4 regions of the Pseudomonas sp. FP1742 genome follow, and region 2 is predicted to be linked to each of the others. Evidence: predicted binding sites of a transcription regulator. Region 2 holds the regulator's gene; each other region holds the start of a gene.
The links. Region 2 encodes sigma-54, which starts transcription at its own class of promoters, with help from an activator protein. Its sites were predicted from a motif close to ANTGGCATNNANNTTGCTNT; they were not measured.

Region 1: the regulator sigma-54 is predicted to act here: its motif matches at 5,143-5,162, upstream of nirB (nitrite reductase large subunit NirB).
Region 3: the regulator sigma-54 is predicted to act here: its motif matches at 4,626-4,645, upstream of PSH64_RS08835 (circularly permuted type 2 ATP-grasp protein).
Region 4: the regulator sigma-54 is predicted to act here: its motif matches at 2,672-2,691, upstream of PSH64_RS16980 (ammonium transporter).

What each region holds. Positions count from the first base shown of each region.
Region 1 is NZ_CP117460.1:3,321,969-3,329,953, forward strand. It holds gene PSH64_RS30450 (methyl-accepting chemotaxis protein) at 1-640, opposite strand, end outside; partial or broken gene PSH64_RS30455 (MCP four helix bundle domain-containing protein) at 683-1,390, opposite strand; gene PSH64_RS14755 (CBS domain-containing protein) at 1,520-1,960, opposite strand; gene nirD (nitrite reductase small subunit NirD) at 1,992-2,378, opposite strand; gene nirB (nitrite reductase large subunit NirB) at 2,378-4,939, opposite strand; gene PSH64_RS14770 (bifunctional 5,10-methylenetetrahydrofolate dehydrogenase/5,10-methenyltetrahydrofolate cyclohydrolase) at 5,466-6,392, shown strand; gene PSH64_RS14775 (SgcJ/EcaC family oxidoreductase) at 6,603-7,121, opposite strand; gene PSH64_RS14780 (sensor histidine kinase) at 7,293-7,985, shown strand, end outside.
Region 2 is NZ_CP117460.1:1,032,317-1,040,301, reverse strand. It holds gene PSH64_RS04475 (KpsF/GutQ family sugar-phosphate isomerase) at 1-640, shown strand, start outside; gene PSH64_RS04470 (HAD family hydrolase) at 640-1,164, shown strand; gene lptC (LPS export ABC transporter periplasmic protein LptC) at 1,172-1,744, shown strand; gene lptA (lipopolysaccharide transport periplasmic protein LptA) at 1,731-2,279, shown strand; gene lptB (LPS export ABC transporter ATP-binding protein) at 2,279-3,004, shown strand; gene PSH64_RS04450 (RNA polymerase factor sigma-54) at 3,278-4,771, shown strand; gene hpf (ribosome hibernation-promoting factor, HPF/YfiA family) at 4,851-5,159, shown strand; gene ptsN (PTS IIA-like nitrogen regulatory protein PtsN) at 5,172-5,636, shown strand; gene rapZ (RNase adapter RapZ) at 5,639-6,496, shown strand; gene PSH64_RS04430 (HPr family phosphocarrier protein) at 6,512-6,787, shown strand; gene pmbA (metalloprotease PmbA) at 6,917-7,985, opposite strand, start outside.
Region 3 is NZ_CP117460.1:1,946,778-1,954,762, reverse strand. It holds gene PSH64_RS08850 (cytochrome c) at 486-1,310, shown strand; gene PSH64_RS08845 (transglutaminase family protein) at 1,421-2,224, opposite strand; gene PSH64_RS08840 (alpha-E domain-containing protein) at 2,221-3,171, opposite strand; gene PSH64_RS08835 (circularly permuted type 2 ATP-grasp protein) at 3,184-4,593, opposite strand; gene PSH64_RS08830 (ribonuclease E inhibitor RraB) at 4,999-5,340, opposite strand; gene PSH64_RS08825 (hypothetical protein) at 5,556-5,789, opposite strand; gene speE (polyamine aminopropyltransferase) at 6,004-6,879, opposite strand; gene PSH64_RS08810 (PLDc N-terminal domain-containing protein) at 7,162-7,353, opposite strand; gene PSH64_RS08805 (hypothetical protein) at 7,437-7,967, opposite strand.
Region 4 is NZ_CP117460.1:3,836,519-3,844,503, reverse strand. It holds gene PSH64_RS16995 (glutamine amidotransferase family protein) at 1-408, shown strand, start outside; gene PSH64_RS16990 (protein glxC) at 420-1,103, shown strand; gene PSH64_RS16985 (FMN-binding glutamate synthase family protein) at 1,124-2,464, shown strand; gene PSH64_RS16980 (ammonium transporter) at 2,732-4,057, shown strand; gene PSH64_RS16975 (LLM class flavin-dependent oxidoreductase) at 4,139-5,182, opposite strand; gene PSH64_RS16970 (flavin reductase family protein) at 5,218-5,703, opposite strand; gene PSH64_RS16965 (cytosine permease) at 6,028-7,434, shown strand; gene PSH64_RS16960 (TerC family protein) at 7,484-7,985, opposite strand, start outside.

The sequences.
Region 1 (7,985 bases), 2.3 Mb from region 2:
CGCGGATGGCGCGCTCGACGTCGGCGGTCACCGCCATGCCCTTGTCGACCTGTGCAACGCCCGCCTCCATGCTGCTGACCGCTTCACGGGTGCTTTGCTGGATGCGGGCGACCATGGTGGCGATTTCCTGGGTGGAGGCACTGGTACGACCCGCCAGGCTGCGGACTTCATCGGCAACAACGGCGAAACCGCGGCCCTGCTCGCCGGCGCGGGCGGCCTCGATGGCGGCGTTGAGCGCCAGCAGGTTGGTTTGGTCGGCGATGCCCTTGATCACCTGAATGATGCTGAAAATCCCCTCGGACTCCTTGTCCAGGGTGCGGATCACTTGGGCCGACTGCTGCGCCGAACGGGCAATCCCGTCCATGTCGCTGACCACCTGATGAATCACCCGACCGCCGTCCTTCGCCAGTTCCTCGGCTTGGTTGGCCATGTTCAGTGCACGCCCGGCATGCCGGGTGATTTCTTCGATACTCGCAGTCATTTCACTGGCCGCCGCGGCCATGGTGCTGGCGGCGACGCTTTGCTGCTGGCTGCTGCCCGCGACCTGATGGCAACCGTTGCTCAACTGCTGGCTCATGCCGCTCACGCCGTGGGCGTTGCTGCGCACCACCTCGATCATGCCGCGCAGGTCGCGCTGCATGGTCGCCAGGCTGCGAATCAAGGTGCTGGCTTCGTCCTTGCGGGTGGGCTCGACGATAGGCTCGCTCAGGTTGCCATGGGCGATGCTGTCGGCTATCCGGCTGGCGGTTTGCAATGGCCCCATGATGCTCAGGATGACCGAGCGCCCTTGGGCGAGCAGCAGCAACAAGCTGGCAATGAGTACGGCGCCGAGGGTGAAGTTGGCACTGCTGATGGTTTGCCGAGTCCCCGCGCTGGTCTGTTGAGTGTTGGTTTCGATCAGCTCACTGAGGGTGGCCATCTGGTCTTCCAGTTGGCTGAACGCGTTATTGAACGTGCCCAGTTGCTGTTGTGCGAGCTGCGGATCATCCAGCGCCAGCCCGACAATGCGCTCGGCGGCACTGATGTACGTATCGAGGCTGGGCTTGATCTTGTCCAGTGCGGCCTTGAGGGTGTCGTTGACCGGCAGTTTGAGGTTGTCGCCGAGCATCTCGCGAAAGTGTGCGGCATGCTCATTGAGGGAACTGCGCACCTCGGCCTTGCTGCTGGGGCTCTTGTCCAACCCTACCAGCATCGCCGACAGCACATCGGCGCGCAGTGCATCGTGCATCATGTCGGCTTCGAGGTGGTTGCGCAGCGCGGTCATGCTGACCTCGTTGTCACTCACCGCTTCAGCCATCCGAGTGTTCCCCACATAGCTGACCAGACTCAAGACCAGGGCGGTGAGCAAGCCAGTGCCGATCAACAAGATCAAACGTAATTTTATGGACACTCGATGGTTCCCCTGTCGGCAGGTGCATGGTCGGCTAATTGCCTACTGTTGGGTTATCGACTGTTCCAACCAGTTACTGAGGCTTATTTCCACGCAAGCCGATTTTTACGACCTACGGTATGCGCGGGCTCAATGCCCGCGAATGTAGTGCTCAAGCTGACGAATCAAATCGGCCTGCTCGACGATGGCTTCCTTGACCAGATCACCGATCGACAGCAACCCGATCAGCTCGCCGCCCTCCAGCACCGGCAGATGGCGCAAATGACTGTCGGTCATGACTTCCATGCAGCGCTCGATGCTCTGCAGGCTGTCGGCGGTCACCACCGGCGCGCTCATGATCTCGCGCACCGGCGTACCGACCGAAGAACGCCCCTGTAGCACCACCTTGCGCGCATAGTCGCGCTCACTGATGACGCCGACCACCTGCCCTGCTTCGATCACGGGCAGCGCGCCGACGTTCTTCTCGGCCATCATCTTCAGGGCGTCGAGGACCATCTGATCCGGTGCGATGCTGTGCACCTGCTGGTTTTGCACGATCTTCAGTTTCAGCAACTGTGCGGCTGTTTTCATCAACGTTCTCCGATACGGTTCAGCGCGGCGGTCAAGCCGCCGCGACTTCCACGACGCCGGCGTTCAGACGCACCGGCCACACCCGCAGGCGCTGTTCGGGGTACTCCAGGCAGCTGCCGTCTTCAAGACGAAAGTGCTGCTTGTAGATCGGCGACGCCACCACCAGATCACCCTTGAGGCTGCCGATCAATCCACGGCCGATGACGTTCGCCCCGGATTGCGGATCATGATTGTCGATGGCGTAGAGGGTGCGGCCTTCGGCTTGTGGCAGGTAGAACAGCGCCACCTGGGCGCCGTCGAGCCAGACGACGACGCCGGAGTTGCTGACCAGATCCTGCTGGCTGCACACCGCCTGCCAGGCTTGGGCATTGGCCGCGGTGGCAAGGGCATCGACACGCTGGGTATTGGACTGGCTCATCAGGCATTCTCCTCGGTGACAGGGATTAGGTTGAGTTCGGCGGCCATGATCGGCCGGCGTTGACCGCGCTCCTGGACAAAATGGATGTCCGGGTCGGGGCGTTTATCGTTGACGAAGGTGCGGAAGCGCTTGAGTTTTTCCGGGTCTTTGAGGGCATTGGCCCATTCGCATTCGTAGCGGTTGACCACCAGTTGCATCTGCGATTCGAGTTCCGCGCCAAGCCCCAGGCTGTCGTTGATGATCACGTCCTTGAGGTAATCCAGGCCGCCCTCCAGGCTTTCGCGCCACACGGAAGTGCGCTGCAATTTGTCGGCGGTGCGGATGTAGAACATCAGGAAACGGTCGATGTAACGGATCAGGGTTGCGTCGTCCAGGTCGGTGGCGAACAACTCGGCGTGACGCGGACGCATGCCGCCGTTGCCGGCCACATAGAGGTTCCAGCCATTCTCGGTGGCGATCACGCCCACGTCTTTGCTCTGCGCCTCGGCACATTCACGGGTGCAACCGGAGACGGCGAATTTGAGTTTGTGCGGCGAGCGCAGGCCTTTGTAGCGATCCTCCAGGGTCAGGGCCATTTTCACGCTGTCCTGCACGCCGTAACGGCACCAGGTGCTGCCCACGCAAGATTTCACCGTGCGGGTCGATTTGCCGTAGGCGTGCCCGGTTTCAAAACCCGCTTCGATCAACTCGGACCAGATGTCCGGCAACTGATGCAACTGCGCGCCGAACAGGTCGATCCGCTGGCCACCGGTGATCTTGGTGTAGAGGTCGTATTTCTTCGCCACCACGCCGATCGCGATCAGCTTGTCCGCCGTGATCTCACCGCCAGCGATGCGCGGCACCACCGAATAGGTGCCGTTTTTCTGCATGTTGGCCATGAAGGTATCGTTGGTGTCCTGCAATGGCACCAGCGAGGCGTCCATGATTGGCTGGTTCCAGCACGAGGCGAGGATCGAGCCCACCGCCGGTTTGCACACGTCGCAACCGGTGTGGCCACGACCGTGTTTGGCCAGCAGTTCTTCGAAGGTGATCACCCCTTCTACCCGCACCAGCGCATAGAGTTCCTGGCGGGTGTAGGCGAAGTGTTCGCACAGGCTCTTGTCGACACTGACGCCACGGGCAATCAGTTCATGCTCGAACACTTGCTTGAGCAGCCCCGCGCAACCGCCGCAACCGGTGCAGGCCTTGGTCTGCGATTTGAGCAGGCCCAGATCGGTGCAACCGCCGTCGATGGCCGAGCAGATCGAGCCCTTGGTGACGTTATGGCACGAACACACCGTTGCCGACTCGGGCAACGCGCCCGGACCCAGGGTTGGCGCGCCGGCGGACGACGGCAGAATCAGGCTGGCCGGTTCCGCCGGCAAGGCAATGCCGTTCTGCATGTATTGCAGCAAGGTGTCGTAATAGCTGTTGTCGCCGACCAACACCGCTCCGAGCACGCGCTTGCTGTCCGCATCCACCACCAGCCGACGGTAACTGGCCGTCGCTTCATCGATGAACTGATAACTGCGCGCCCCCGGCGTCTGCGCATGGGCATCGCCGATGGAGCCGACGTCGACGCCAAGCAGTTTGAGCTTGGTCGACATGTCGGCGCCCTGGAACGGCTCGGCGGCTTGATTGCACAGCAGTGACGCCACGCCTCGGGCCATCTGGTAACCGGGGGCGACCAGACCGAAGAGGCTGCCATTCCAGGCGGCACACTCGCCGATGGCGTAGATATTCGGATCGCTGGTCAGGCACTGATCGTCAATCACTACGCCGCCGCGAGGACCGATGTCCAGCGCGCATTGGCGGGCCAGTGCGTCTTGCGCACGAATACCGGCGGAGAACACGATCAGGTCGGTTTCGAGAAATTCGTCATTGGCAAAATTCATCCGGTAACGGTACTGCTCACCGGCACTGATCGACTGCGTGCCACGGGACAGGTGCACACCCACGCCGAGCCGCTCGATTTGCGCCTTCAGCGCCAGGCCACCCTGCTCGTCCAGCTGTACCGGCATCAGGCGCGGGGCGAATTCCACCACATGGGCTTCCAGGCCCAGGCTTTTCAGGGCATTGGCGGCTTCCAGACCGAGCAGACCACCACCGACCACCACGCCACGCCGGGCATTGGCCGCCGCAGCGCGAATCGCATCAAGGTCTTCAAGGGTGCGATACACCAGGCGCGAGTCACCTTCGGCACCTTCAATCGGCGGCACGAAAGGATAAGAGCCAGTGGCCAGAACCAGCTTGTCGTACGCGACGCAACCTTGTGCGGTGATCACTTGGCGCCGGGCGCGGTCGATTTCCAGCACCGGCATGCCCAGATGCAGGGTGACGCCCGGCGTCTGGTACAGGGAAGCTTCACCCAGGGCCAGCGACTCGGCATCGCGACCGCCGAAATACTCGGACAGATGCACACGGTCGTAGGCGCGCATCGGCTCTTCGCTGAAGACATGCAGGCGGTAGTGGTCGAGGGCGCCGCGCTCGATGAGCTGCTCGACACAATGATGTCCGACCATGCCATTGCCGATCACGATCAGTGTTTGCAGTTTGTTCAACGCGGCAACATTGGAATTCATAGTAAGCACCCAGCCAAAGCCAATCACGGTTAAAAAAGCAAAAAAAAACGCCTGAAACCTCTCGGTTTCAGGCGTCTTTGCCTGTTCTCGCGGTGTTCGACCTGGCGCCTTCGCCTGATCCACCGATGTTGCCCACGACCTGCTCGGCCGGTCGATCTTCGTTGATCGACGGGGCGGCCCACTGCGTGGACCCTGATCGATGTAATGCAGCGTTTGTGCCAGTTGCGGGTCGAGCGGTTTTAAACGTCGTTTCAGTAAGGGTTTATCGGGGGTTAACGTGATTTGCCTTCAGGGCGATCGAGGCTCGGGGCGATTCGGTTTTTGCCTTGGCATAGTGCAGGCCGTGCGCGACGAGCTTCATAAAAGTGCGTTTGCGTGTCTGATCTTCTGGTGTTGCGGTGGTATTGGCCTGCCCTCACCTGATAGCCTGAGCACCCTTGCCTGCATGTCTCTGATGGATCATCGGCGCGCAAAGACGCCGCGATGATCACTCCACCCCCATTCAATCAAGACAACGGTGACTCTCTTGATCAGCAGCACCCCCACATTTGCCCGTGATATCGACGGCAAAGCCATTTCTGCCAAGGTCCTCGACGAGGTCCGGGAAGAGGTTCAGGCCCTCGCTGGCCAACAGATCTACCCCGCTCTGGCGGTCGTACTGGTCGGCGACGACCCGGCCAGCCATGTGTATGTGCGCAATAAACTGCTGCGCGCCAAGGAAGTCGGTATCCGCTCCCTGGAATACCGCCTGCCGGAAACCGCCAGCCAGGCCCAGGTTCTGGAGCTGATTGCACAACTCAATGCCGACCCCACGGTAAACGGCATCCTGGTACAACTGCCCTTGCCGGCCCCTGTCGATGAACAGGCCGTGATTCATGCCATCGACCCGATCAAGGACGTGGACGGTTTTCATCGGGAAAACGTCGGCGGGCTGGTGCAGGGCATCGAGGTTCTGACCCCATGCACGCCCAGCGGCTGCATGCGCCTGCTGCATGAAACCTGCGGTGCCGACTTGAGCGGTTTGCACGCGGTGGTCATCGGCCGTTCGAACATTGTCGGCAAGCCAATGGCGACCTTGCTGCTGCAAGCCAACTGTTCGGTCAGCGTGGTGCACTCGCGCAGCGTCGATGCCCCGGCGTTGTGTCGGCTGGCGGATATCGTGGTCGCGGCGGTGGGCCGGCCAGCGTTGATCGACGCCAGTTGGCTCAAGCCTGGCGCGGTGGTGATCGATGTCGGCATTAACCGAATTACCGACGAGTCCGGCAACCGTCTGGTGGGCGATGTCGATTACGCCAGCGCTCGTACCGTCGCCCGCGCGATCACGCCGGTGCCCGGTGGCGTCGGGCCGATGACCATTGCCTATCTGCTGAAAAACACCCTGATCGCCAGCCGCTTGCAACGCGCGGCGCAGGCACGCGGGCAGCAGCCTGAAGACGACCTGGCGTTGAACTGAGCACAACGCACATGGCCCACTTGTAGGTGGGCCGTGTCGGTAATGGCAGTCAGGCGCGGAACCTGTGGGAGCGGGCTTGCTCGCGAAAGCGGTGTATCTGGTGACATCAATGTTGTGTATGCCGCCCTCTTCGCGAGCAAGCCCGCTCCCACATGGATTGTACTCAACTGACTGGCATTGGGCCGTTTCGATCGGGCGTCGAAATCGCAGTTATTTCCCGGCGTGCAACACCTGTGTTTGCGGCATCGCCGAAGAGTGGTGGTTAAGAATCTTCCACTGACCGCCCACCTGCTCATAAACGAAGGTGTAGCGCGCCTGCACCTGACGGGTCTTGCCATCGGCTTCGGTCAACGTAAAGGTGTAGACGCCACTGTCCATGGCCACGTTGGCGCCCAATGGGCGGATCTCACGGAAGTTGATCTGCCCTGCCGGCTTGAGCGCCATGAAGTGATCGAAGTAGTCCTTGATCTGTGCCGGCGTGGTGCGCACCTGATTGGAAACCGTCGGTTGCAGCACCGCGTTCGGCGCATACAGGTCGACCACGCTCTGAACATTGCCGCTCTTCAACGCGCTGTTCCAATGGTCAAACAGGGCGGCGATCTCACGATCCTTCACGTTGGTGGGCTGCTGCGCCACGCTGCTGTAAACGTAAGGGACTGCCTCTAATGCCTGAGCCAGTGGGGCGGTCAGGGCGAACAACAGGACGAGGGTTGAGGTCTTGAGTTTCATTGCGCTATTCCAATGATGGTCGATGGGCACACTGTGCCGCCCGGAACGCGCCCCGCCATCGGCCAACCGGAGCCATTTGCCTATGCCATTCGGCAGATGGCGCCCTGCCCCGTTAACAAGGTTTAATGACGCCCCTGCCCGAACGGGCATGCCAGTGTCGGAAGCCGCCCCATGCAAAACCCCGATCATGACCCCGCTAGCGCCCTGGCCATTCGTACCCAGTATCGGCAGTCGCAAAGTCGCGCCGCGCGGCTGCGGCTGTTGGTGGATACCGGCCAGGAACTGACCCAACTGGCTCCCGAAGCCATGCGCCAACGGGTGTTGCAACGGGCCTGCGCCTTCCTGGCGATGGACCATGCGCTACTGCTGGAATGGGATGAGAATGCGCAGGTCAAAACCACTGCCAGTCACGGTAGCCGCGATCGTTTGCACAGCCTCGAACGCCTCGCCGACACCGCGATGCGCGCACCGCAATGGCAGGAACAGCCGAGCGCGGATCTGCCCAATGTGTTGCGGGTGCCTTTACGCGGTGGCGATGGTGCCGCCTTCGGTGCGTTGGTGCTGGCCAACAGCGTCAGCATCAGCGCACCGGACACCGAAGACCTCGAATCCCTGCAACTGCTCGCCACCCTGCTCGCCGCGCACCTGGAAAACCAGCGCTTGCTCGACGCATTGCTGACCCGCGAACGCACCATGTCCGATCTGGTTCACAGGTTGTTCCGGGCACAGGAAGACGAACGCAAACGCATGGCCTACGACCTGCACGACGGCCTGGCACAAACCCTCGCCGGGCTGCATCAACGCTTGCAAGGTTTTGCCGGTCGTTGCCCGCCATTGCCCGATGAACTCGGTGCGGACTTGCAG
Region 2 (7,985 bases):
ACTGATCAAGCGCCTGGGCATCAAATTGATCAGCGTCACCGGCAATCCCGACTCAGCGCTGGCCAAGGCCGCCGAAGTCAACCTCAACGTTCACGTCGAGCACGAAGCCTGCCCGCTGAACCTGGCACCGACCTCGTCGACCACCGCCGCCCTGGTGATGGGCGATGCCCTGGCGGTTGCGCTGCTGGAAGCCCGCGGCTTTACCGCTGAAGATTTCGCCTTTTCCCACCCTGGCGGCGCGCTGGGCCGACGCCTGCTGCTGAAAGTGGAAAACGTCATGCACGCCGGGCAAGAGCTGCCGCAGGTTCAGCGCGGCACCCTGCTCAAGGACGCTCTGATGGAAATGACCCGCAAGGGCTTGGGCATGACCGTGGTTCTGGAAGCCGACGGCAAACTCGCCGGGATCTTCACCGACGGCGACCTGCGCCGCACCCTGGACCGCAGCATCGACATCCACAGCGCCACCATCGACCAGGTCATGACCGCCCATGGCAAGACCGCACGTGCCGAGATGCTTGCCGCCGAGGCGCTTAAAATCATGGAAGACCACAAGATCAATGCGCTGGTCGTGGTCGACAGCGAAGACCGCCCGGTCGGCGCCTTGAACATGCACGACTTGCTGCGCGCGGGAGTAATGTAATGAGCACGGACCTGCTGCTACGCGGCAAACAGATCAAACTGGCGGTATTCGACGTCGACGGCGTGCTGACCGACGGGCGCCTGTACTTCCTCGAAGACGGCAGCGAATTCAAGACCTTCAATACCCTCGACGGCCAGGGCATCAAGATGTTGATGGCAGCCGGCGTACAGACGGCTATCATCAGCGGCCGCAAGACCCCGGTAGTCGAACGCCGCGCGAAAAACCTCGGCATTCCACACCTGTTCCAGGGTCGCGAAGATAAACTGGTGGTGCTCGACGGGCTTCTTGCCCAACTGAACCTGAGCTATGAACAAGTGGCCTACCTTGGCGACGACCTGCCAGACCTGCCGGTGATTCGCCGGGTTGGCCTGGGCATGGCGGTGGCCAACGCTGCCAGCTTCGTGCGCGAACATGCCCACGGCATCACCCAGGCCCGTGGTGGCGAGGGTGCCGCTCGCGAATTCTGCGAATTGATCCTGCGCGCCCAGGGCCGCCTCGATGCGGCCAACGCCGCGTACCTGTGAGCCCATCATGCTGAGCAAAAAGATTCGCAACATCCTGATATTCGGTTGCATCGCGGCGCTGTTCGCCGCGGTCGGCTACTGGAACATCAGCCCGGAACGCTTCCTCGACAAGCCAGTGGCCAAGGTCGATGAAAGCGCGATCGACTATTACGCCATCAACGCCCATAGCGTGCAGTACCTGCCGGACGGCAAATTGCAGTACGAAATGACGTCCGACAAGGTCGAACACCTGAAAGCGACCGAAGTGACGTTACTGTCCAATCCTGACCTGAACATGTTTCGCGGTACCGAGTTCCCCTGGCATGTCCAGAGCGAACGCGGCGAAGTCAACCCGGACGGCACCCAGGTCGAGCTGATTGACTCGGTACGTATCACCCGTTTCGACGAAAAAAACCGTAAAACCCTGATTACCACCACCCGTATGACAGTGTTCCCGCAGCAGCAATATGCGCAGACCGATCAACCCGTTAGAATCGACGGCGCTGGCGGCGTATCGACAGGCAACGGAATGAAAGCGTACTTGAAAGAAAGCAGGATACACCTGCTATCTAACGTAAGAGGACAGTATGAGGCTCGTTAAAACTCTCCCTATTTTGCTCAGTCTGAGCGCAGCACTGGGAAGCGTGAGCGCCTGGGCTCTGCCGACCGATCAAGCGCAGCCTATCCGCATCCAGGCCGACGACGCCCAGCTGGACGACAAGAATGGTATTGCCACCTATAAAGGTGACGTGATCATCACTCAGGGCTCGATGATCGTTAAGGGCAACACCGTGACCATCACCCGCACGCCTGCGGGCGACATCGACGTGGTGACTTCGGTGGGCAACCTCGCCTACTTCGAGCAACTGCAGACCGCCGGCGACACCAAGCCTGTTCAGGGCTGGGGTGTAACCATCCAGTACCACGCGGCGCAAAACCGCGTCGTGCTGATCGACAAGGCTAAAGTTGTCGACAAGGACAACAACACCACCCAGGGCGAGAAAATCGTCTACGACACGGTCAAGAAGCTTGCGAGCGCCGGTCGCGCCACGGGCAACAAAGTCACCGAGGCGCGTCCGCGCATCGACATGGTGATCCAGCCGAAAAAGAAAACCGACGAGCAAAAGGCCCAGTAATGGCAACTCTGAAAGCTCAGCATCTGGCCAAGAGCTACAAGAGCCGCCAGGTCGTGCGTGACGTCAGCCTGTCCATCGACAGCGGTCAGATCGTCGGCCTGCTTGGCCCCAACGGTGCCGGCAAGACCACCTGCTTCTACATGATCGTCGGCCTGGTGCAGGCCGACCAGGGCCGCGTACTGATCGACGACCTGGACGTCAGCCACCAGCCCATGCACGGTCGCGCCAAAGCCGGCATCGGCTATCTGCCGCAAGAGGCGTCGATCTTCCGCAAGCTTTCGGTGGCCGACAACATCATGGCCATCCTCGAGACCCGCAAGGAACTCGACAAGGCCGGTCGCCGCAAAGAGCTGGAAAGCCTGCTGCAGGAATTTCACATCCACCACATCCGGGACAACCTTGGGATGAGCCTGTCCGGTGGCGAACGCCGCCGCGTGGAAATCGCCCGAGCACTGGCCACCAACCCGAAATTCATCCTCCTCGACGAACCTTTCGCCGGCGTGGACCCGATCTCGGTGGGCGACATCAAGCAGATCATCCATCACCTCAAGGCCAAAGGCATTGGCGTGCTGATCACAGACCACAACGTCCGTGAAACCCTGGACATCTGCGAAACGGCCTACATCGTCAACGATGGCCAACTGATCGCTGAAGGTGACTCCGCCACTATCCTGGCCAACGAATTGGTCAAGGAAGTGTATCTGGGCCACGAGTTCCGCCTGTAAGCGCTGAGGTGCCTGGCCAATCGCCCGGGCGCTTGTTTCAATAAAAAATCAATAGGTTTTTATTGTTACGGCGCTCCAGGCAAACACGTCGCTCCAAAGGTGTTCAGCCATCAGCAAGGGCCACGTGTCAATAAAGCTTTATAGTTTTTTATTGTTACAGCGCTCTAGGCAAACACTTCAGTTTCAGGCATATAATTTGCTTATGTTTGGCGCTTCGGCGCCCTGTAGTGGATGGCGCATGTGCGCCGGCGAATAAGGTGTTAAGCCCCTGCCATGAAACCATCGCTAGTCTTGAGAATGGGCCAGCAGCTGACGATGACACCGCAGCTGCAACAGGCTATCCGCCTGCTCCAATTGTCGACCCTGGACCTGCAACAGGAAATCCAGGAGGCCCTGGAGTCCAATCCGATGCTCGAACGCCAGGAAGAAGGCGACGACCTCGATAACGCCGACCCCTTGGCCGATAACGCCGAACAAAAACCCAACCCCGACATTCAGGAACCCTCCTACCAGGAAACCGCTCCGACGGTGGATAACCTTGAGGACGGCGACTGGAACGAGCGCATTCCCAACGAATTGCCTGTCGACACCGCCTGGGAAGACGTCTACCAGACCAGCGCCAGCAGCCTGCCGAGCAACGATGACGACGAGTGGGACTTCACCACCCGCACATCGGTCGGTGAAAGCCTGCAAAGCCATTTGCTCTGGCAACTGAACCTGGCACCGATGTCCGACACCGATCGCCTGATCGCCGTGACCCTGATCGACTGCATCAACAATCAGGGCTATCTGGACGAGACCCTCGAGGAAATCCTCGAGGCCTTCGATCCGGAACTGGACATCGAGCTGGACGAAATCGAAGCCGTCCTGCACCGCATCCAGCAATTCGAACCCGCCGGCATCGGCGCCCGCAACCTGGGTGAATGCCTGCTGCTGCAACTGCGCCAACTGCCCGCCAAGACCCCTTGGCTGGCGGAGGCCAAGCGCCTGGTCACCGATTACATCGACCTGCTCGGCAGCCGCGACTACAGCCAGCTGATGCGCCGCATGAAGCTCAAGGAAGATGAACTGCGTCAGGTGATCGAACTGGTCCAGAGCCTCAACCCGCGCCCGGGCTCGCAAATCGAGTCCACCGAAGCCGAATACGTCGTTCCCGACGTGATCGTACGCAAGGACAACGAGCGCTGGCTGGTGGAGCTGAACCAGGAGTCGGTGCCACGCCTGCGGGTCAACGCCCAATACGCCGGCTTCGTGCGCCGCGCCGATACCAGCGCAGATAACACTTTCATGCGTAATCAGTTGCAGGAGGCTCGCTGGTTCATCAAGAGCCTGCAAAGCCGCAACGAAACCCTGATGAAAGTAGCCACTCAGATCGTCGAGCATCAACGCGGCTTTCTGGAGTACGGCGACGAAGCCATGAAACCGTTGGTGCTGCATGACATCGCCGAAGCGGTGGGCATGCATGAATCGACGATTTCACGGGTGACCACGCAAAAATTCATGCATACCCCACGGGGCATCTATGAACTGAAATACTTTTTTTCCAGCCACGTCAGCACCTCCGAAGGCGGGGAATGCTCGTCTACGGCGATCCGCGCGATCATCAAGAAACTGGTTGCCGCGGAAAATCAGAAAAAGCCGTTGAGTGACAGCAAGATCGCTGGTTTACTGGAGGCACAAGGCATTCAGGTAGCCCGTCGTACGGTCGCCAAGTACCGCGAATCCCTGGGGATCGCGCCTTCCAGCGAACGGAAGCGGTTGATGTAGCCGCCGGGCTCGCCACAGCGTTCCAGTGGCAGGCATTTCTGCCTGCCGCTTTATGCACTGGCAACGAAGGAGAAGCTGTATGCAAGTCAACATCAGTGGACACCAACTGGAAGTGACCGAACCTCTTCGCACCTACATCGGCGAAAAACTCGAACGATTAGAGAGGCATTTCGACAAGATCACCAACGTGCAAGTCACGATGAACGTCGAGAAGCTGCTGCAGAAAATCGAAGCCACGCTGCATATTCCCGGCGGAGAAGTAGTCGCCAATGCCGAGCATACGGACATGTATGCCGCCATTGACCTGCTGACCGACAAGCTGGATCGCCAACTCAAAAAGCATAAGGAAAAGACCCAGAGCCTCCTCCAGGGCGCGACCGGTCGTTAACACTCCCAACCCATGATCCGACTTGAAAGCATCCTGACCCCCGGCCGTTCCCTGGTGAACGCGCCGGGTGGCAGTAAAAAGAAAGCCCTCGAACAAATTGCCAACCTTATCCACCGCGAAGTACCGGATCTGGAAATGCAGGACGTCTTCGAGGCCTTGATTGCCCGTGAGAAACTCGGCTCTACCGGTTTCGGCAACGGCATCGCGATCCCCCACTGCCGGCTCAAAGGCTGCACCTCGCCAATCAGTGCGCTGCTGCACCTGGAAGCCCCTATCGATTTTGACGCCATTGACGGCGCCCCGGTTGACCTGCTGTTTGTTCTACTGGTCCCGGAAGCCGCCACCGATGCGCACCTGGAACTGCTACGCCAGATCGCCAGCATGCTTGACCGCAAGGAAGTGCGTGAAAAACTGCGCAGCGCCCCGAGCAACGAAGCCTTGTATCAGGTTGTCCTGGACGAGCAAAACGGTCACTAATCATGCGCCTGATTATCGTCAGCGGCCGCTCCGGCTCAGGTAAAAGTACTGCCCTCGATGTTCTCGAGGACAACGGCTACTACTGCATCGACAACCTGCCGGCCGGTCTGCTGCCGGAACTGGCCGAGCGTGCGCTGATTCATACCGAACTGGCACAACCGCTGGTGGCGGTGTCCATCGATGCGCGCAACTTGCCGAGCCATCTGTCACGCTTTCCCGAACTGCTGGAAGAAGTCCGCAGCCGGCATATCCAGTGCGATGTGCTGTACCTGGACGCCGACGAAGAAACCCTGCTCAAACGCTTTTCGGAAACACGCCGTCGTCACCCGCTCAGCAGCGCCAATCGCTCGCTGGCGGAGGCGATAGAGGACGAAACCAATTTACTGGGGCCGATCGCCGACCTGGCCGACCTCAAGGTCAACACCACCAATCTGAACCTGTATCAGCTGCGCGATACCATCAAGCTGCGCCTGCTGAATCAGCCGGAGCCCGGTACTGCGTTCCTGGTGGAGTCTTTCGGGTTCAAGCGTGGCATGCCGGTGGACGCCGATCTGGTGTTCGACGTGCGCTGCCTGCCTAACCCTTACTGGAAACCGGAGCTGCGGGCACAGTCCGGGCTCGATCAACCGGTGGCCGACTACCTGGCGGCGCAGCCGGATGTCGAAGAGATGTTCCAGGACATTTCCTCCTACCTGCTCAAGTGGCTGCCCCGCTTTGCCGCCAGCAACCGCGCCTATGTCACTATTGCCATTGGCTGCACCGGCGGGCATCACCGCTCTGTCTACCTGACCGAACGTCTGGGCCAGGTCCTGCAACAATCCCTGAAGAACGTCCAGGTTCGCCACCGCGACCTCAGCTAAAGGATTCACATCGCGATGCCTGCTCTGGAAATCGAAATCATTAACAAGCTGGGCCTGCATGCCCGCGCGTCTGCCAAATTTGTCGGAGTCGCCGGTCAGTTCAAGGATTGCACGATCAGGGTAGGACGCACGCCAGAAACCGTGGTCGACGGCAAAAGCATCATGGCCATGATGATGCTGGCTGCTGGCAAAGGCACAAAAATCTACCTGAGTACCGAAGGTGAACAGGAGCAGGAAGCGCTGGATGCACTGGTGGCGCTGATCAACAACTACTTCGACGAAGGCGAATAAACAGCAAAAGATTGCAGCCTTCGGCAGCTCCTACGCGTCTTTGGGCGATGCTAAGGGCTGCGATCCAATGATCCAAAAAAAACGCGCTACCCAATTGGGTGGCGCGTTTTTTTGTGCAGCAATCGCAGCTTAGCTGCCCGCCACCGTCATCCGCTCGATCAACACCGAACCGGTGCGAATGTTGCTGCGCAATTCCAGGTCATTACCTACCGCAATGATCTGCTTGAACATATCGCGCATGTTGCCGGCGATGGTCACTTCCTGCACCGCGAACTGGATCTCGCCGTTCTCGACCCAGAAACCCGCCGCGCCACGGGAGTAATCGCCAGTGACCATGTTCAGGCCCTGCCCCATCAGTTCGGTAACCAGCAGGCCACGACCCATGCGGCGCAGCAAGGCCGCCTGATCTTCGTCGCCATGGGTGACGAACAGGTTGTGCACGCCGCCGGCATTGGCGGTGCTCGGCATGCCCAGCTTGCGGCCGGAGTAAGTGCCGAGAATGTAGGACACCAGCTCACCGTTCTCCACGAACGGCTTGGCGTAGGTCGCCAGGCCATCGCCGTCGAAGGCAGAGCTGCCCAAAGCGCGCATCAAGTGCGGACGCTCATCGATGGTCAGCCACTCTGGGAACAGTTTCTGCCCCAGCGTGCCTTCGAGGAACGACGATTTGCGATACAGACTGCCGCCGGAGATTGCCGAGAGGAAACTGCCGAACAAGCCACCGGCCAGCTCCGCGGAAAACAGTACAGGCACTTCGCAGGTCGGCACCGGGCGCGCGCCCAGACGGCTTGCTGCCCGTTGCGCGGCACGCTGGCCGATGCTCTCCGGGCTGGCCAACAAATTGCCCTGCCGGTTCACGTCGTACCAGTAATCGCGCTGCATCTGGCCATCGGCTTCAGCGATCATCACGCAGCTGAGGCTGTGACGGGTCGAGGCGTAACCGCCGATAAAACCGTGGCTGTTACCGTAAACCCGGCAGCCCTGGTGAGTACTGAGGGTAGTGCCGTCGGCATTCTTGATCCGGCTGTCAGCAGCAAACGCCGCCGCTTCACAGGCCAGGGCCTGCTCGATCGCTCGCTCCGGGGTGATGCTCCATTGGTGGAACAGGTCGAAATCCAGCAGGTCCTTGGCCATCAGCGCTTCATCCGCCAGGCCCGCGGCTTCGTCTTCCGACGTGTGTTTGGCGATCGCCAGCGCA
Region 3 (7,985 bases), 910 kb from region 2:
CGCTCAGACGAACGGTAGTCAGCTATCGGATTAATCGATTCGTGTCACCAAGCTGTCTAGCCAACGGGCGCCCAAGAAGCTGGCCATAGGCCTCATGTCTTTTTAGCAGCGATCAGCGCTAAGTCCATACGAAATGGATCTAAGCCAAGCGTGACGCGGGCCCTAATGTAAACCTGTACGAAGTTGTCGTCGGGTTTTGCCGAGGCTCTCGTCCTACAGGAAGTGCAGCGCTCTGCCGTCATGGAGATATGCAGGCAGGCAACCAGGAAATAACAAAAAAGGCGGTCAAGCCATGTTCAAACATTCGAAAGTACGTCAAGCCGGGCTCATTCTATTTGCTACTACGCTGTTGTTGATTTTGCCGAACCTGACCAAGGTGCTTGGCTGATCGAGCAGCGGGGGTTTTCATTTCGCCTGATAAAAATGTGACTGGCTCGCTATCCGGGCCGGCGTGGCTGTGCCAACCTTTGCGGCACTTCCACGACATGGACGACGATCACTTGAAAGCGCTCATTCTGTTTGGGGCCTTGCTGCTCAGCACGCCTCTGTCCGCCGCGCAGCTGAATCTTGAGTTGGGCGCGAGCCCTCGCACCTGGCAGACCGAGGAATTGCTCAAGCATCCTCAGGCTCAGACCATCACGATCACCAACGACGTTTCCTACAAGCGGGACATGAGCTATCGCGCCGTGCCGATGGCGGCGTTGTTGACCGGCATCAAGCCTGACGATCACCTGCAAGCAGTAGCTTTGGACGGTTTTGCCGCCGAACTGGCCGCCGCGCCGCTGCTCAAGACCCAGGGCGCGCGGGCCTGGCTGGCGATTGAAGACCCGGCCAAGCCGTGGCCGCCGCTGTCCGAGGGCAAGCCCAGTGCCGGGCCGTTCTATCTGGTCTGGACCGATCCACAGGCGGGCAATATCAGCCCCGAGCAATGGCCATTCGAAGTGGCGAGCATCAAGCGCATGGCCCCGGTGGCCGAACGCTTCCCTGCCCTGTTACCCGACCCTGCACTGAAGTCGGACCATCCGGTGAACAAGGGCTTCGCGCTGTTTCAGAAGAACTGCCTGGCTTGCCATCGACTCAATGGCGCGGGGGACGCGCAGTTCGGGCCGGACCTGAATATTCCGTTCAACCCGACCGAGTATTTCGGCGCGGACTTCCTCAAGCGTTACATCCGTGACCCGCAGAGCTTGCGCCAGTGGCCGCAGGCGAAGATGCCCGCGTTCTCGACGACGGTGTTGCCGGAGGGGGACCTGGAGTTGTTGGTGGGGTATTTGAAGCATATGGCTGGGCGCAAAGTGAAGCCGGAATGACAACACCCCTCCCTGTGGGAGCGGGCTTGCCCGCGATAGCGTTACTCCAGACATAAATGCGGTGACTGGAAGGCCGCCATCGCGGGCAAGCCCGCTCCCACAGGGACTACTTACTGCTGTTGGACGGTAATCACCGGTGTCGGCGAGACCAACACCTTCGCATGCATCTGCTCACCCCCACCGCCCCGACGCATACCACGCACCGGGCAGGCGTCGAGGTAATCCAGGCCCACGGCCAGCTTCAGATGACGTTCAGGCCGGGCCAGTTCGTTGGTCACGTCGAAGCTGTACCAGGCGTCATCCAGCCAGGCTTCAGCCCAGGCGTGACTGGCCAGGTGCTCGCTATTATCGCTGTACAAATACCCCGACACATAACGCGAAGGAATGCCCAGGCTGCGGGCGCAGGCGAGAAACGCATGGGTATGGTCCTGGCAGACGCCGGAGCGCCCGGCGAAAGCTTGCGCTGCGCTGGTGTCCACTTCAGTGGAACCCGGGGTGTAAGTCATGTGCTGGTTCAGGCCATGCATCAAATCGATCAGCGCCGTGCGATCCCGCCGTTGCTTGCACGCCTTCTCGGCAAACGCGCGCAGGGCTTCATCGGCTTCAGTCAGCCGGGTGAAACGCAGGAACGGCAGCGCCGACTGGCTTTCATGCTCGGCTTCGCGCAGCTCGTCGATGTCGACCTGGCCACGGGCGCCGATGATGATCGCTTCATGCGGCTCATCCAGGGTCAACACATGCAGGATGTTGCCGAACGGATCGAGTTGCGCGCGCACCGGGCGCGGCAGGTCGAGTTGCCAGCTCAGCACGTGCTGGCGCTCGCTGTCGTGGGGTGTCAGTCGCAGGTACTGGATGCTCGCCCGCACCTGATCTTCGTAGTGATAGGCGGTCTCGTGGCTAATGGAAAGTCTCATGCAGCCTCCAGATAGGAACTGTGTATGGCGTTGCCCAACTGGCGCACCAGCGGGATGAACTCGGTCAGCCAGGCGTGCAGGCCTTCGTCGAGGATTTCGTTGATACCGGTGTAGCGCAGGCGCGCGTCCATTTCTGCCGCCAGACGCTGGGCAGGACGACCGTTGGCCCCCGACAATTGGGCGAGGATCTGGTCGATTTCTTCGGTGCAGGCGCGCAGGGATCGCGGCACGTCGGCGCGCAACAGCAATAGTTCAGCCACATGCCGGGCGCCGGGGGCGTCGCGATAGATTTCGGTGTAAGCCTCGAACGACGACAAGGCCCGCAGCAAAGCGCTCCACTGGTAATAGGCGTGGGCCGTGCCGTCGCTGATCGCTTCGGCCTGATCGCCAGCCATTTCGTAACGGGCGTCGAGCAGGCGCAAGGTGTTGTCGGCCCTTTCGATAAAGGTGCCCAGACGAATGAAGCGGAACGCGTCGTTACGCATGATCGTGCCGTAGCAAGCGCCGCGGAACAGATGGGAACGTTCCTTGATCCACTCGCAGAAACGGCTCATGCCGTAGCGACTCAAGCCCTGCTCGGCGATCCCGCGAATTTCCAGCCAGGTGGCGTTGATGTTTTCCCACATGTCAGCGGTGATTCGCCCACGCACCGCATGGGCGCTGGCTCGTGCGGCACCGAGGCAGCTGTAGATGCTCGCCGGGTTGGCCGCGTCCAGGGCGAAAAAATGCAGCAGCCGTTCGGCATGCAGATCGCCGTGGCGCGCCAGGTAATCGTCCAGGGTGCCGGTGATCAGCAACGGCATGGCCAGTTCGTGCAAGCCGTCGCCACGACCGTCCTGGGGCATCAGCGACAGCGAATAACTGATGTCGAGCATCCGCGCGAGGTTTTCCGCCCGCTCCAGGTAACGCGACATCCAATACAGATCCGAGGCAGTTCTACTTAACATGGCAAGCTTCCTTCAATCCTCGACCACCCAGGTGTCCTTGGTGCCGCCGCCCTGGGACGAGTTCACCACCAGGGAACCTTCACGCAAGGCGACACGGGTCAAACCGCCGGGCACAACCCGGGTTTCGCGGCCAGACAATACAAACGGACGCAGGTCGATGTGGCGCGGAGCAATGCCGTTTTCGACAAAGGTCGGACAGGTCGACAGCGACAATGTCGGTTGCGCGATATACGCATGGGGCTTGGCTTTGATCCGCTCGCGGAAAGACTCGATCTCCGCCGCCGTCGCCGCCGGCCCCACCAGCATTCCGTAACCGCCGGAGCCTTGGGTTTCCTTGACCACCAGCTCCGGAAGGTTGGCCAGCACGTGGGACAGTTCCGAGGGGTTACGACACTGCCACGTCGGCACGTTCTTCAGGATCGGTTCTTCATCCAGATAGAAACGAATCATGTCCGTGACGAAGGGGTACACCGACTTGTCGTCCGCAACCCCGGTGCCGATGGCATTCGCCAGCACCACGTTGCCGGAGCGGTAGGACGACAGCAGCCCTGGAACACCGAGCATCGAATCCGGGTTGAACGCCAGCGGATCGAGGAAGGCATCGTCGAGGCGACGGTAGATCACGTCGACCGCTTTCGGCCCGTCCGTGGTGCGCATGAACACCTTGTCATCACGCACGAACAGGTCCGCGCCTTCCACCAGTTCAACACCCATTTCCCGCGCCAGAAACGCATGCTCGAAAAACGCGCTGTTGAAACGCCCCGGCGTCAGCACCACCACGCTCGGGTTGTCGAGCGGGCTGGAGCTTTTCAGGGTGTCGAGCAACAGGTTCGGATAGTGGTCGATCGGTGCGATGCGCTGGGCCGCGAACAACTCGGGGAACAGGCGCATCATCATTTTGCGGTCTTCGAGCATGTAGCTCACGCCGCTGGGGGTACGCAGGTTGTCTTCGAGCACGTAATACGTGCCGTCGCCATCGCGCACCAGGTCGACGCCGGAAATGTGCGAATAGATATCGCGGTGCAGATCCAGCCCTTGCATCGCCAACTGGTATTGCTCGTTGGCCAGCACTTGTTCGGCCGGGATGATGCCGGCCTTGATGATGCGCTGCTCGTGATAGAGGTCGGCCAGGAACATGTTCAATGCCTTGACCCGCTGAATACAGCCGCGCTCGACGACCCGCCATTCACTGGCGGGAATGCTGCGGGGAATGGTGTCGAAGGGAATCAGGCGCTCTGTCCCCTGCTCATCACCATAGAGCGTGAAGGTAATCCCGGCGCGATGAAATAACAGATCGGCCTCGCGTCGCCGTTGTGCCAGAAGCTCGTCAGGCGTTTCGGCCAGCCAACGGGCAAACTCCCGATAATGCGGACGGACCTGGCCGCCGGCATCGTACATCTCATCAAAATAGGTGCGGATCATGCCGTACTCCTTGTCACCCGGACGTCCAGACCTTCGCAAGGCCCGTGCCATCGGCATAAACGCTTTGATATCAATCAGTTGGATAATGCTGCCGCACGCACCGCACCAATCCTGTGCGATAAATGCCCCAACCTGAACGCCCCCGCTTCATGGCGAGGCCATGTTGTCGCCTATCAGCAGCATAGTCAGAGTTGATTTCACTGCTCGGGAGGGAGAGGCGGATAATTCGCGCATTCGTTGCAAAACTTGTCGCTCTTCCCTTTTAGCCGCCTGTTCAGGCGGCTTTTTTTGCATTTTTGAAACGTTATGAATCGAAAACACAATCTTCGGCCTTTTCAAACCACGAAAACGAAAACGGCCAACCCGAAGGTCAGCCGTTGCTGAGTGTTGTCGCTGTTCATAAGGTTATGCGAGTAGCCCTCGTACCTCCTGCTTGACGCCCCATCCCTCGATAATGCCGCCCAGAGGCTCGACCACCGCCTCGAAGTCCTGCTCGAAGTCGCCGATCCCGTCGTAGGTGGCGTACATCACTTTGCTCAGTTCCAGAGACCATGCGCCGTCATCACGCACGCTGATCTGGGCATTCAAGGATTCACCACAAAAATGACCTGCCGCCCTGCGTGCCCGCTCCTCGTCCGGGAAAATGGCGTAGAACTCGATGGGATGGAATCGTGAAAAGTCGAAACCGCCTTCTTTCATGCGGCGCAGCACGCTGCTGCTGATGTCTTCTTGATAGGCTGTGCTCATGAAACGTCCCCCTCAGACTGATGGATAGACTTTCCGTATTCCCTGCACTTTCAACCGATTGGTGAGAGCGATACGGCAACAGAGGTTGCCGCCGGGAAACAAGCATGTAGCTGACAAGACCAGACCTTAGCGAGTCATTCGCTGATCTCGCTTGCAGAGTAGCCCTTAGATAGAGCTGCTGCCAAGGTCTGGTAGTGAATGTGACAAGAGGTGTATCAAATCGGGGTAATGCCGAGGATTTCAATGCTGTACTGGGATTTCAGGCTTTTGACGGTCGGATCATCGGTGCGACCCTCCAGATCATTGAGATCAAGTTCAGCAGCGACCGGCAGGCGCCGGGCGCGAATGAGTTTGGCGGCCTGCTCGCTATTCGGGCATTCCTCGCACTCGAAGAGTTCGTCGACTGTTTCACCGTGATCATCCACGAAAGTGATTTTCCACTTTTGCATCGGTGCCTCCTCGATAAAACCCTTGGATGGGCTTACATCTATCTGGACTTTTGCCTTGAGTGATCGTTCAAACGGATTACACCGCGCCAGCCTGTAAAAAACAAAACCTGTGGGAGCGGGCTTGCTCGCGAAAGCGGTGTGTCAGTCGACATCTCTATCGACTGAAAGACTGCCTTCGCGAGCAAGCCCGCTCCCACAAGGGGTGTGGATAACTTTAGTCGTTGCTGGGTTTGTTCACCGCTTGCAGCACGTACTGCGGCAAGGCGAAGGCGCCGATGTGGATTTCCGGATTGTAGTAGCGGGTGATGATGCCGCTGCCGGCGAAGCGCTGTTGCAGGGTTTCGCGGGACAATTTGCGATAGGCGGTATCGGTCGCGCCCCAGGCGAAGGTCATCGCGCCGCCGATGTAGGTCGGCACCGCCGCTTGATAGAAGTGCCAGTCCGGGAACAGGCTGCGCAGGCGGCCGGCGGTGGTTTTGACTTCTTCGATTTGCATGAACGGGGTGCCGTTCTGGGTCACCAGAATGCCACCTTCGTTCAGGCAGCGATGGCATGCCTGGTAGAAGTTTTCGGAAAACAGCACTTCGCCCGGACCGATCGGGTCGGTAGAGTCGGAAATGATCACGTCGAACTTTTCGGTGGTGGTGGCGACGAAACGCATACCGTCGTCGATCACCAGGTTCAGGCGTGGATCATCGAACGCACCCTTGGAGTGGTTCGGCAGGAATTCCTTGCACATGTCGACCACGGTGCCGTCGATTTCGACCATGGTGATGTGCTCGACACTGCGGTGCTTGGCCACTTCACGCAGCATGCCGCCGTCGCCACCGCCGATGATCAGCACGCGCTTGGCGGTGCCATGGGCGAGGATCGGCACATGGGTGAGCATCTCGTGGTAGATGAATTCGTCGGCTTCGGTGGTCTGGATTACACCGTCCAGCGCCATCACCCGGCCCATGCGCGGGTTTTCGAAGATCACCAGGTGCTGGTGTTCGGTGCGCACTTCGTGCAGCAGTTTTTCCATGCGAAAACGCTGGCCATAGCCTTCGTAGAGGGTTTCCAGGTAGTCGCTGGTTGGGGTATTGCTCATGGGAAGTGCTCCGATGAATGCGGGTGGCAACGGACGGTTACCCGCCCATGATGGCCAATCGATCACCTCGATTGACCGGGAAAGGCGCGCATTCTACGTCGCGGAACATGACAGGTCGAACCTTCGTCAGACAGAAGACATTTTGAACGCTCAGGAGGTCCCCTTGTGGGAGCGGGCTTGCTCGCGAAGGCGGCTGATCATTCAACATTGATGTCGACTGAAAGTCCGTTTTCGCGAGCAAGCCCGCTCCCACAGGGAAAATGTGTTGGCCTGGGAGCGGCATCAGATCCGCACATCGCCTCTTGGCCCGGCGATGGCCCAGATGATCAGGCCCAGGACCGGCAGCAGCAGGATCAACAGCACCCAAAGGACTTTCATCCCGGTTTCGGCGCCACTTTTAAGCACGTTGATGATGGCCCAGATGTCCAGGGCAAAAATAATCAGGCCGATCAGGGTGTTGAACGTGGAACCCATGGTGTCGCTCCAAAAAAATGGTAGGCACTCTTAGGATAGTCGGGTCTTGCAAGGGTTCCGTTTTATTACCGTTGTAGACGGCTTCAGACGTGGATGGCCACTTTCAGGGCTTCCAGGGAGGGCGCGGCGGCGATGCCGACTTCGGCGCACAATTCCAGCACCCGTGGCACGTCGTTGCCGTAGACCAGTACCACTTGCAGTTCATCGTCGAGCAACTGGCTGAAGTTCATCAAGGTGTAGCCACCGTTTTCCTTGTTCAGGCTGCTCATCTGCACCTGAATGCGGTTGAGTGCCGTGAGGGCTTCGGTTTTGGCCAGTTGCTTGGGTTTGATGTTGAACGCAACGCCGGGGCCGAACGAGGCGACGATCTGCGCGAACAGGTCCATGTAGGTGTCGGCCTGGAACAGCACGGTTTCCGGCAGACTGCCGACGACAACCCACTCGCCCAACGGGATCGGAAAGGTGTCGTCGTAGTTGATGTCTGGATTGGCCGCCAGAAAAGCCTCGGGATCGGCGTAGGCCTGAGCCGCTTCGTCAGCGATTTTCAGGATTTCGTCCTCGCCCATGCACCCGGAGCTGATTTTGCTGATGAGTTCGACGAGTGCGGCTTTCATGAAGTGGATCCTGTAGCG
Region 4 (7,985 bases), 2.8 Mb from region 2:
ACCGGCGCCGACCTGTGCCTGGTGCACAACGGCTCGCTGTCCAACCACTTCCGCCTGCGTCAGGAACTTAAGCGCGAAGGCATTCACTTCGAGACCGACAACGACACCGAAGTCGCCGCCGGCTACCTGACCTGGCGCCTGCAACAGGGCGACTCGCTGAAGGAGGCGCTGGATCATTCGCTGGAGGATCTGGACGGCTTCTTCACCTTCGCCATCGGTACCCGTAACGGTTTTGCGGTGATCCGCGATCCGATCGCCTGCAAGCCGGCGATCCTCGCCGAGACGGAGGACTACGTCGCTATGGCTTCCGAATACCAGGCGCTGTCGAGCCTGCCGGGGATCGAACACGCGAGGGTCTGGGAACCGGCACCGGCCACTATGTACATCTGGGAACGCGAGTCAGCTTAAGGGGCGCACACATGAAAACCATCGATCTTTCCATTGCCACCGTGCGCGATCTCAACCAGGCGCTGCATGACCAGGTCAACAACGTTGAAGACCGCGAATGGGTGGTGACTCATTCGAACGGCAAGCACAACCTCGCGGTCGGGGTGAACCAGGCCGTGTCCATCGATATCCAGGGCCACGCCGGTTACTACTGCGCCGGCATGAATCAAAAGGCTTCGATCACCGTCCACGGCAATGTCGGTGTCGGTTGCGCCGAGAACATGATGTCCGGCTACGTCCGGGTCAAAGGCAGCGCCTCTCAAGCGGCCGGTGCCACGGCCCATGGCGGGCTGTTGGTGATTGAAGGCGATGCTGGTGCGCGTTGCGGGATTTCCATGAAGGGCATCGACATCGTGGTCGGCGGCAGCATTGGCCATATGAGTTGTTTCATGGGCCAGGCCGGGCGCCTGGTGGTGTGCGGCGATGCCGGCGATGCACTGGGTGATTCGCTTTACGAAACCCACATCTATGTGCGCGGCAGCGTCGCGTCCCTGGGTTCGGACTGCGTCGAAAAAGAGATGCGCGCCGAACACTTGGAGGAGCTGCAAGTCCTGCTGAACCGTGCCGGTTTCGAGCATAAGGCGACTGACTTCAAGCGCTATGGCTCGGCCCGTCAGTTGTACAACTTCAAAGTCGATAACGCATCCGCGTACTGATCCGCGCGAGGAGAATAGACATGAGCGACCCTACTACCCAAAAAGCAGGCACTCCAGTGTTGCGTGAGTCCGCGACCTTCGACCGCCTGACCATTCAGGAAATACAGCGTGCCGCTGAAACCGGCATCTATGACATTCGCGGCGGTGGCACCAAGCGCAAGCTGCCGCACTTCGATGACTTGTTGCTGCTGGGCGCCAGCGTTTCACGCTACCCGCTGGAAGGTTATCGGGAGAAGTGCGGCACCGATGTGATCCTCGGCAACCGCTTCGCCAAGAAGCCGATCCACCTGAAGATTCCGGTAACCATTGCCGGCATGAGTTTCGGTGCGTTGTCGGCCAATGCCAAGGAGGCGCTGGGCCGTGGCGCGACCATCGCCGGCACCAGCACCACTACCGGTGACGGTGGCATGACCCCGGAAGAACGCGGTCAATCCCAGCATTTGGTTTATCAGTATTTGCCATCGCGCTACGGCATGAACCCGGACGACCTGCGCAAAGCCGACGCCATCGAAATCGTCCTGGGCCAGGGCGCCAAACCCGGTGGCGGCGGCATGCTGCTGGGCATGAAAGTCACCGAGCGGGTGGCCGGCATGCGCACGTTGCCGATCGGTGTCGATCAGCGCAGCGCCTGCCGTCACCCGGACTGGACCGGCCCGGATGACCTGGCGATCAAAATTGCCGAGATCCGTGAAATCACGGATTGGGAAAAACCGATCTACGTGAAAATCGGCGCGAGCCGGCCGTACTACGACGTCAAATTGGCGGTGAAGGCAGGCGCGGATGTGATTGTCCTTGACGGCATGCAGGGCGGCACCGCGGCGACTCAGGAAGTGTTTATCGAACACGTGGGGATTCCGATTCTGCCGGCCATCCCGCAAGCGGTACAGGCTTTGCAGGAGATGGGCATGCATCGCAAGGTGCAGTTGATCGTGTCGGGTGGTATTCGCAACGGCGCCGATGTGGCCAAGGCGATGGCGCTGGGCGCGGATGCGGTGGCCATCGGCACGGCGGCGCTGATTGCCTTGGGCGATAACCATCCACGCCTGGACGAGGAACTGAAGAAAATCGGCTCGGCCGCCGGTTTCTACGACGACTGGCAGAACGGCCGCGACCCGGCGGGGATCACTACCCAGGATCCGGAGCTGTCCAAACGCCTGGATCCAGTGGAAGGCGGTCGGCGTTTGGCCAACTACCTGCGGGTATTGGTACTGGAGGCGCAGACCATGGCCCGGGCGTGCGGCAAGTCGCACCTGCATAACCTCGATCCCGAGGATCTGGTGGCATTGACGGTGGAGTCGGCTGCCATGGCCCGGGTGCCATTGGCGGGGACCAACTGGGTTCCGGGCTCGGGTGGTTATTGAAACCGGTGAGATAACCTGTGGCGAGGGGGCAAGCCCCAATGAAAGTAGGAACGTGGCTAGCCTGCGAAGAACGATGACGCGTAATACGTGAAAAAACGCGGTGCATTCTTCGCGGGCAAGCCAGGCTCCTACAGGTTCTGCGCCTCGCCACAAACGTCGGTTGGCCTGCAGGCTCGCCCAACGATCAAGAGGTCTCCCAAGAGACCCGTACGCACTTACTTTGCTCACTGCCCGACACTTCCCATTTCTTTTGCAGGAGCTTTGAACATGGTCAATCGTCTTCTCGGCAAGTCCCTTTTCGGCCTACTGGCTGCCGGCGCGCTCGTGCCGCTGGCACAGGCAGCCGATGCTCCCACGTTGAACACCGGCAGCACGGCCTGGATGGTCACCGCCGCCGTGCTGGTGTTGTTCATGTGTCTGCCAGGCCTTGCGTTGTTTTACGGCGGCCTGGTGCGGGCAAAAAACATGCTGTCGTTGTTTACCCAGTGCTTCGGCATCGCCGGCCTGGTGGGGGTGCTGTGGGTGATTTATGGCTACAGCATGGTGGTCGACAGCACCGGCATGGTCGAGGGACAGGTGACGTTCAACAGTTTTGTCGGTGGATTGAGCCGGGCCTTTCTGGCGGGCATGACACCGGAAAGCCTTGTCGGTGAAATTCCGGAAGGGGTGTTCGTGACCTTCCAGATGACCTTCGCCATCATCACCCCGGCGCTGATCGCCGGGGCATTCGCCGAACGCATGAAGTTCTCGGCGGCGCTGCTGTTCATGGCGCTGTGGTTCACCCTCGTGTACGCCCCGGTAGCGCACATGGTCTGGGGTGGTTCGGGGGCCTTGATGCATAACTGGGGCGTCCTCGACTTTGCCGGTGGCACCGCGGTACATATCAATGCGGGTGTTGCAGCGCTGGCGGCGTGCCTGATCCTGGGCAAACGCAAGGGTTACCAAAACGAGCCAATGCCGGCGCATAACTTGAGCCTGACCATGGCCGGTGCGGCCATGCTCTGGTTCGGCTGGTTCGGCTTCAACATCGGCTCTGGCGGCGGTCTGAATGGCACCTCCGGCATCGTCATGCTCAACACCCAGCTGGGCGCTTGCGCCGGGATTCTCGGCTGGATGTTCACCGAGTGGTTCAAGGTCGGCAAACCGAGTGCTTTGGGCCTGGCCAGTGGGGCTTTGGCCGGTCTGGTGGGCATCACGCCGGCGTGCGCCTATGTCGGCGTTGGAGGTGCGTTGGCTATTGGTCTGCTGTGCGGGGTGTTCTGCTACTTGAGCGTCACCGTGCTGAAACGTCGCTTCGGTTATGACGACAGTCTCGACGTGTTCGGCTTGCACGGTATCGGCGGGATGATTGGCGCGATCCTGACCGGAGTATTCTGCATACCATCTCTGGGCGGGCTGGTGGAGGGCGTGACCCTGGGAGGACAAGTCTGGGCGCAGATAAAAGGCGTTGCGCTGACCACGGTCTATTGCTTCGTGGTGAGCTGGGTCATTCTCAAACTCGTCAATGTCCTTGTCGGCTTACGGGCTGATGAATCGGTGGAGGAGATGGGGCTGGATCTGGCCGAGCACAACGAGCGTGCCTACAACCATTGAGGTCTGGCGCGGACAGCAAAACGCCGGCATGAGCCGGCGTTTGGCTTACCTGGGTTTTATCGCAAAGCCTGATAGGTGGACTCAGCGAAACGCTGGTACCACCTGCTTGATGAACAGCTCCAGGGATTTTTTCTTCTCTGCGTGGGGCAGACTGTTGTCGCACCAGAAGCTGAACTCATCGACGCCCAGTTCCTGGTAATACTTGATGCGCGGGATGATTTCTTCCGCGGTGCCGATCATCGCTGTTTTGTGCAGGCTTTCCAGTTTGAACTCCGGGCGCTCGGCGAACTTCTCTTCCGGGCTCGGTTCCAGGAAACCGTTGACCGGTGTTGTCTTGTTACCGAACCAAGCATCGAAGGTGCGGTAGAACTTGGAAATCGCCTTGGCCCCGACTTTCCAGCCCTCAGGGTCATCGGCGGCATGCACGTGGGTGTGGCGCAACACCATCAATTGCGGGCGCGGTACGTCCGGGTTGTTGTCCAGGGCGGTCTGAAACTTGTTCTTCAGGTCGAGAACTTCTTCGTCGCCCTTCATCAATGGCGTGACCATCACGTTGCAGCCGTTGGCCACGGCGAAGTTGTGCGAGTCGGGGTCGCGAGCCGCTATCCACATTGGCGGGTTGGGCTTCTGGATCGGCTTGGGCACGCTGGTGGAAGTGGGGAATTTCCAGATCTCGCCGTCGTGGGCGTAGTCGCCTTGCCACAGGGCGCGCACCACCGGGACCATTTCCCGCAGCGCCTGACCGCCGGACGAGGCAGGCATGCCGCCGGCCATGCGGTCGAATTCGACCTGGTAGGCGCCACGGGCTAGGCCGACTTCCATGCGACCGTTACTGATCACGTCCAGCAGCGCACATTCGCCCGCTACCCGCAGAGGGTGCCAGAACGGCGCGATGATGGTGCCGGCGCCCAGGTGAATGGTGGTGGTCTTGGCGGCCAGATACGCCAGCAGCGGCATCGGGCTTGGCGAGATGGTGTATTCCATGGCGTGGTGTTCGCCGATCCACACAGTGCTGAAGCCACCGGCCTCGGCCATCAGGGTCAGTTCGGTCAGTTCTTCGAACAACTGACGGTGGCTGACGCTTTCGTCCCAACGTTCCATGTGTACGAACAGGGAAAATTTCATGACGCTACCTCTAATCTTTGTAATTGGCTGTCGGTTCAGGCGAGGACGGGCAGGGCGCCCATCTTGCCGTGGCAGTACACCAGTGGGCCGGCGGTGTGCTGCGGCACTATCAGGTTCTTCACGGCGCCGACCATGATCGCGTGGTCGCCGCCTTCATATTCGCGCCACAACTCGCATTCGATGACGGCCGTGGCGTTGGCCAGGATCGGATTGCCCAGTTCGCTCAACGTCCATTCGATCCCTTGCGCCTTGTCCTTGCCTTTGCGGGCGAAAGCATAGGCTTCGCTTTGCTGGCCGCCGGAAAGGACGTGGATGGCAAAGCGTTTGTTCTTGATCAATACGGGATAGGAATCGGAACTGTAGTTGGGGCAGAACAGCACCAGGGCCGGGTCCATCGACAGCGAGCTGAATGCGCTGGCGGTGAGGCCGACGATTTGTCCATCGTCATCCAGCGTGGTGATGACCGTCACCCCGGACGGGAACGAGCCCATGACTTGTTTGTAGATGGCGGCATCGATCATTGGAGGGTCCTCGGGTGCTGTGAGGTGGTTTTTATGAATTTATAGGTCTGATGGTATACCGTAATACATAGTTTGCAAGGGCTTTTTATTTTTGCCGATAAACGCATTTCGAGGGCTTATAACCCAATGTTTTCGGGGTTTGTGGCGCGAATTTGAGTACTGAAGGCCCCAGAAGGTGCAGATCAGATTACCGGTAAAGTATCGGATCAGCCTTGTGAAAAGGTTGGAATACCATAATATGGTTCGCATCTGGAGGGCTGCCAAGCCGCACCCCCGGTTTGGCTTCGTACAACTATAAGATCAGACAAACTCGAGTTCATGCACATGTCCCAGATGTCCCGGCAAGACCCGTTGATCGAGAATCACACTGTCGATTACGTCCCTCTCGCGGAACGCCATGGGAAGGCCCGCGACCTGTTCACTTTATGGTTCAGCACCAACATCGCACCGTTGCCGATCGTGACGGGGGCGATGGTGGTTCAGGTGTTTCACCTCGACCTGTTCTGGGGGCTGCTGGCGATTGCCCTCGGGCATATGCTCGGCGGACTGGTGATCGCCCTTGCATCAGCCCAGGGCCCGCGTATGGGCATTCCGCAAATGGTCCAGAGCCGTGGCCAGTTCGGCCGTTATGGCGCGTTGTTGATTGTGTTTTTCGCCGCGCTGATCTACATCGGCTTCTTTATTTCCAACATCGTGTTGGCCGGCAAGTCAATCGTCGGCATCGCGCCTGCGGTTCCGGTGCCGGCGAGCATCCTGATCGGTGCCCTTGGCGCCACTGCGATTGGAGTGATCGGATACAACTTCATCCACACTCTCAACCGCATCGGTACTTGGGTGATGGGTAGCGCATTGCTTGCGGGGTTCATTTACATCTTCGCCCATGAATTGCCATCGGATTTCCTGACTCGCGGCAGCTTCAACCTCTCTGGCTGGCTGGCCACGGTATCGCTGGGGATCATCTGGCAGATCAGTTTCTCGCCTTATGTGTCGGACTATTCCCGTTACCTGCCGGCGGATATCGGCATCGCCAAACCGTTCTGGGCCACTTACATGGGCGCGACCCTGGGCACCATTCTGTCGTTTAGCTTCGGCGCGGTGGCGGTGCTGGCGACCCCGGAAGGTACCGAAGCGATGGCCGCGGTGAAGCAATCCACCGGCTGGCTCGGACCGATCCTGATGGTGCTGTTTTTGCTCAACATCATCAGCCACAACGCCTTGAATCTGTATGGTGCGGTGCTGTCGATCATCACCTCGATCCAGACTTTCGCCAGCCAATGGACGCCGAGCATCAGACTGCGGATAGTGCTATCGAGCGGGGTGCTGGTGGGTTGCTGCGTTGTCGCGCTGGGCGCTTCGGCGGATTTCATCTCGCAGTTCATCGGGTTGATCCTGGCGCTGTTGCTGGTACTGGTGCCGTGGGCTTCGATCAACCTGATCGACTTCTATGTGATCAAGCGTGGTCATTACGACATCGCGTCGATCTTCCGCGCTGATGGCGGGATCTATGGACGCTTCAATCTGCATGCGATCGTTGCGTACTTCATCGGGATTATCGTGCAGCTGCCGTTTGCCAATACGTCGTTGTATGTCGGGCCGTATGCCAATCTGGTCGAGGGTGCGGATCTTTCGTGGCTGGTGGGATTGGTGGTGACGTGTCCGCTTTATTATTGCCTGGCGACGCGTGGGCAAACCCGGCAGAGCAGGGCGGCGCGGCTGGGCTACGCCGACTGACAATGTCGGGCATCAAGCCTGTAGAAGCTGCCGCAGCCTGCGTCAGCTTCTACAGGGATCGCATTCGATCTTCCTTGCGACTCATGATCAGGCTCAACAGCACCGAAGTCAGAATGATCCCGCCGACAATGGCCAGCGACCATTCAACTGGCATGTGAAGCCACGGCATCAGCGTCATCTTGCTGCCGATGAACACCAATACGGTCGCCAAACCGTATTTGAGCAAGTGAAAGCGGTCAGCCATGTCGGCCAGCAGGAAATACAACGCCCGCAAACCCATGATCGCGAAGATGTTCGATGTGAACACAATGAACGGATCGGTGGTGACGGCGAAGATCGCCGGGATGCTGTCGATCGCAAACACCAGGTCGCTGGCTTCGATCAGCACCAGTACCAGAAACATCGGCGTCGCCCAGTGCCGACCATCTTGCACCACAAAAAAGTGCTCGCCATGAAGTCCGTTGGTGACGCGCAGATGGCCGCGTATCCAGCGCAATAATGGGTTTTTATCGAGGTCAGGCCGGTGACCGGCGAATACCAGCATTTTGATC